Regions from separate parts of the Aeromonas sp. MdU4 genome, predicted to be linked through region 1. Evidence: riboswitches for the same ligand, from Rfam matches in the RefSeq annotation. Region 1 holds a riboswitch; the other holds the start of a gene.
The links. Region 1 has a riboswitch for cyclic di-GMP ahead of gbpA (N-acetylglucosamine-binding protein GbpA). Riboswitches for the same ligand answer to the same signal wherever they lie in the genome.

Region 1 (2,204 bases):
CACCAACCAGAGTCTCGATGCCATCCGTCACGCCCTGCTGGAAGCTAGCCTGGGGGCCCGCAACGTAGCCGATGCAGCCCTGCGCATCGCCGCCTCTGCCGAGCAGACCAATCAGGCGGTGACCAGCCAGCGGGATCAGCTGGCCCAGCTCGCCACTGCCATGAACGAGATGAGTGCCACCATCTCCGATGTGGCCGGTCACGCCGAGAACACCGCCCGCGATACCCAGGAGGCGACCGGTGAAGCCGGACTCGGTAACCGTGACGTTCACGCCAGCGTGCACGGCATCAAGGCGCTGGCAACCGAGGTAGAGCAAGCCACCCATCAGGTCAACCAGCTCAAAGAGGGGGTCATGCAGATCAGCGAAGTGACCGCTGTCATCAGCGCCATCTCGGATCAGACCAACCTGCTGGCCCTCAACGCAGCCATTGAGGCAGCCCGTGCTGGCGAACAGGGCCGCGGTTTTGCCGTGGTGGCCGACGAGGTGCGCCAGCTGGCCAGCCGCACCCGCCAATCCACCGAGGAGATCCAGAGCACCATCGCCCAGCTGCAGCAACGGGCCGTCAGCGCAGCCAATGCCATGGATGCCAGCCGCAAGCTGGCAGAGAGCAGCGTCGATCAATCCCAGCAGGCGGGCCAGGATCTCACCCTGATCGTCAACCACATCCAGCATGTCAGCGACATGGCGACCCAGATCGCCACCGCCGCCGAGCAGCAAAGCATGGTGGCCGAGGATATGAACCGCAACGTCAGCGGTATCAACGACTCGGCACTGGAGATGTCCCAGTCCGCTTCGCAACTGGCCCAGGAGAGCGAGCTGCTGGCAGGCCTCTCCCGCAGCCTGGATGAACGGCTCGCGGTGTTCAAATTAAGCAAGGAGTCCATCACCACCCCCATGATCCCGCCCTCTCATCATGCCGCCAGCGAACCGCGAGCTCGCCACTGACGACCTCTGGTAGTGCCATCTTGCCCTGCAACCTGCCAGCCATGCTGGCAGGTTTTTTTTAACCACAAAACATGCGTAAATTATGCACTTTATACGCACACACAACAGCTCGCAGACTGCAGGAAAAAAAAATAAATACTTATAAAACAATATGATTAATTAAAAATTAAACGGTTTCGGCCGACATTAAAACATTTAACTTTAAATAATTAATCAAATTGATACACAATGGCCAAGGCCGAGAATTCGGCCTGTAAATACCCATCGAGTCAATTGGCAAACTAACCGAAAGGTCAGGACGCAAAGCCTCCGGTCTAAAGACGCAGTGTCCAGGATAGCGGGGTTGCCACCCCCAGGTGTGCATCGGGGAACACTCCGGCCAACTGACTGCTCACATCTATCGAACAGAGGAATGTATGGCAGCAAAAATCCAACTCAGTCACATCGCTGCAGCACTGGCACTACTGGCCAGCGGCAGCGCACTGGCACACGGCTATATCAGCAAACCCGAAAGCCGCAACTACCTGTGCAATACCACCGGCAACACCCAGTGTGGTGCGGTGCAGTGGGATCCCCAGAGCGTGGAAGGCCCCTCCGGCTTCCCGCAAGCGGGTCCGCCAGATGGCCAAATTGCCTCGGCAGGCAACCCGCGCTGGGGCGAACTGAACGTCCAGACCAGCGATCGCTGGACCAAACGGGAAGTACAGGCAGGTCCCTTCGCCATCAGCTGGCTCTTCACCGCCAATCACATCACCCGCAACTGGCGCTACTACCTCACCAAGCAGGAGTGGAACCCCAACCAACCGCTAACCCGCGCCTCGTTTGATCTGACACCGTTCTGCGTCATCGACGGCAACATGGTGCAACCACCCAAGCAGATGACCCATAACTGTACCCTGCCAGAGCGAACCGGCTATCAGCTGATCCTTGGTGTCTGGGAAGTGGGCGATACCGCCAACAGCTTCTACAACATCATTGATGCCAAGTTCAAAGATGGCAGCCAGCCACCGCTAACGTGGACTCAGTCTGGCACCATCTACCCATCCATCAACCTCGCGGTGGGTGACAAGGCGATGACCCGAGTATTCGATGCCAACGGCGAACGCCCGGAACTGCAGACCGTGCTGACCATCGCCAATGCCGAACAGGGCCAAAAGAACAACTGGGCCCACGCCCTCGCCAGCAAGATCAACGCCGAGCAGTCGCAGATCCGTGCCGGTCAGCAGGGAGCCGATGGCCAGTTCAACCCTGTCTATGG
Region 2 (2,204 bases), on a different contig from region 1:
GCGCCGCAGCCCAATTTGCCGCCGCTGGTGAGTCTGCCTGCCACGGCCTCTGTGGAGTCGGGCAAGCTGGTGTCGCTCAAGGCGACCGCCTCCGATCCCAACGGCGATCCGCTCACTTACCAGTGGACGGTACCGGCTGGCCTCACCGCAACCGGCCAGAACAGTGCGACCCTGGTGGTCACTGGCCCGAATGTCACCGGCGATACCGTCTATGACCTGAGCCTTGTCGTCTCCGATGGCGCGCTGGATGCCAGTGCCGCCACCCGTCTGACGGTCAAGCCGGTCAGCGGAGGGGGCGGTTGCTCGGCCACCGATCCGGATGCCGCCAACTGGCCTGCCTGGCAGAGTGGCAAGGTCTACAACGGCGGCGACAAGGTGAGCCACAACCAGCTGGTGTGGCAGGCCAAGTACTGGACTCAGGGCAACGAACCGAGCCGTACCGCCGACCAGTGGACGCTGGTGAGCAAGGTGCAACTGGGTTGGGATGCCAATGTGGCTTACAACGGGGGTGATCTCACCACCTATAACGGTCGCCAGTGGAAAGCCAAGTACTGGACCAAGGGCAACGAGCCTGGCAAACACGAGGTTTGGCAGGATGTAGGGGCCGCCAGTTGTAAGTAATCAGCAATGTGTCACGGGGCATGCCTGGCATGCCCCTTTTTTGTGTGCAGCTGTCAGGGCGCGCCTTGTCAATCAGCGGTTGCCGACATCCGATATGGATCAGTCACCGTCCACCCGCCACTCTGCCCGGAGTGGGTCAGACGAACATTTTTGTCGTATCTGGATGGGGCGGTCGGAGGAAGCACCGGTTGTGCGGGTAACCCAATGCGAGTGAAAAAGTGACTAGCCATGCATGTCGGCTGCACTATCACGCCGCTTGCTGATTGTTGTTAGTTATTGATTTTTAACTGTTTATTTTGCATGTGGTGGTGTGTTCGTGTCGTATCTTAACTGAGTGTAAACACAGTAATGAGCACAGCTATATGTTTTTAAAGAGTTAGTTCACAAAAATAAAACAGACTCGGCGATTTTTTACAGGGGCGCTGGCAATGGTCGGATTTGCTTGGCCTGTTGTATTCCCCTACAGTTAATCGGTGATTATTTATCACCAAGAAGAAAATTGTGACAAGGGCAAACCGATTGAAAAGTCGGGACGCAAAGCTTCCGATCTAAGGGGGATGTTGACCTAGGATAGCGGGGCCACCACAGCGTTATACGGGCTGCCTTCGCCAAGAGGTGGCCGTTTTGGTGTTAGCTGTCGTGTTGCGTCGCCCTTTCGTTTCGCCATAACGAAAAGGAAAGCAATATGCTAAGTCCAAAACCGGCGTTGCTGGCCATGGTGGTCAGTAGCCTGTTCACGTCATCGGCTGCCTATGCTGCAGCACCCGGCAAGCCCGCCATCGCCTGGGGTCCGACCAAGTTCGCCATTGTCGAAGTGGATCCCGCGGCAACCTCCTACAACAAGCTGGTCAAGATAAAGGATGGTGCCGATGTCTCCGTCAGCTGGAACATCTGGAGCGGCGATATCGGCCAGAGTGCCAAGGTGCTGCTGGATGGCAAGGAGGTGTGGTCTGGTCCCTCTTCGGCTACGGGCTCCGCGACGTTCAAAGTCCACAAGGGCGGCCGTTATCAGATGCAGGTGGCCCTCTGCAATGCCGATGGCTGTACCCTCTCCGACAAGAAGGAGATAGTGGTCGCCGATACCGATGGCAGCCACCTCGCGCCCCTCAAGCCAGTCTTGCAAGAGAACAACAAGCCTTACGCCAACAAATCCGGCAAGGTGGTTGGCACCTACTATGTGGAGTGGGGTGTTTACGGTCGCAAGTTTACCGTGGACAAGATCCCGGCCCAGAACCTGACCCATATCCTCTATGGTTTCACCCCGATTTGTGGTGGTGATGGCCTCAACGATGGCCTCAAAGAGATCGAAAACGGCAACAGCTTCCGTGCCTTGCAGCGAGCCTGTGAGGGGCGGGAAGATTTCAAGGTCGCCATCCATGATCCCTATGCGGCAGTGCAGATGGCCCAAGGTGCTTTGGGGTCTTGGGATGAGCCCTACAAGGGCAACTTCGGTAACCTGATGGCTCTCAAGCAGGCCTATCCGGACCTGAAGATCCTCCCCTCCATCGGTGGCTGGACCCTCTCCGACCCCTTCTATTTTATGCATGACAAAGCCAAGCGTGACGTGTTCGTCGCCTCGGTCA

Region 2: linked by a shared signal. The riboswitch ahead of ACE1BR_RS11670 (glycosyl hydrolase family 18 protein) and the one ahead of gbpA (N-acetylglucosamine-binding protein GbpA) in region 1 are both predicted to bind cyclic di-GMP.

The regions. Positions count from the first base shown of each region.
Region 1 is NZ_JBHFMW010000006.1:180,749-182,952, forward strand. Features, by position in the region: gene ACE1BR_RS04490 (methyl-accepting chemotaxis protein) at 1-946, shown strand, start outside; cyclic di-GMP riboswitch class I at 1,212-1,297, shown strand; gene gbpA (N-acetylglucosamine-binding protein GbpA) at 1,363-2,204, shown strand, end outside.
Region 2 is NZ_JBHFMW010000021.1:163,372-165,575, reverse strand. Features, by position in the region: partial or broken gene ACE1BR_RS11675 (glycosyl hydrolase family 18 protein) at 1-621, shown strand, start outside; cyclic di-GMP riboswitch class I at 1,121-1,208, shown strand; gene ACE1BR_RS11670 (glycosyl hydrolase family 18 protein) at 1,307-2,204, shown strand, end outside.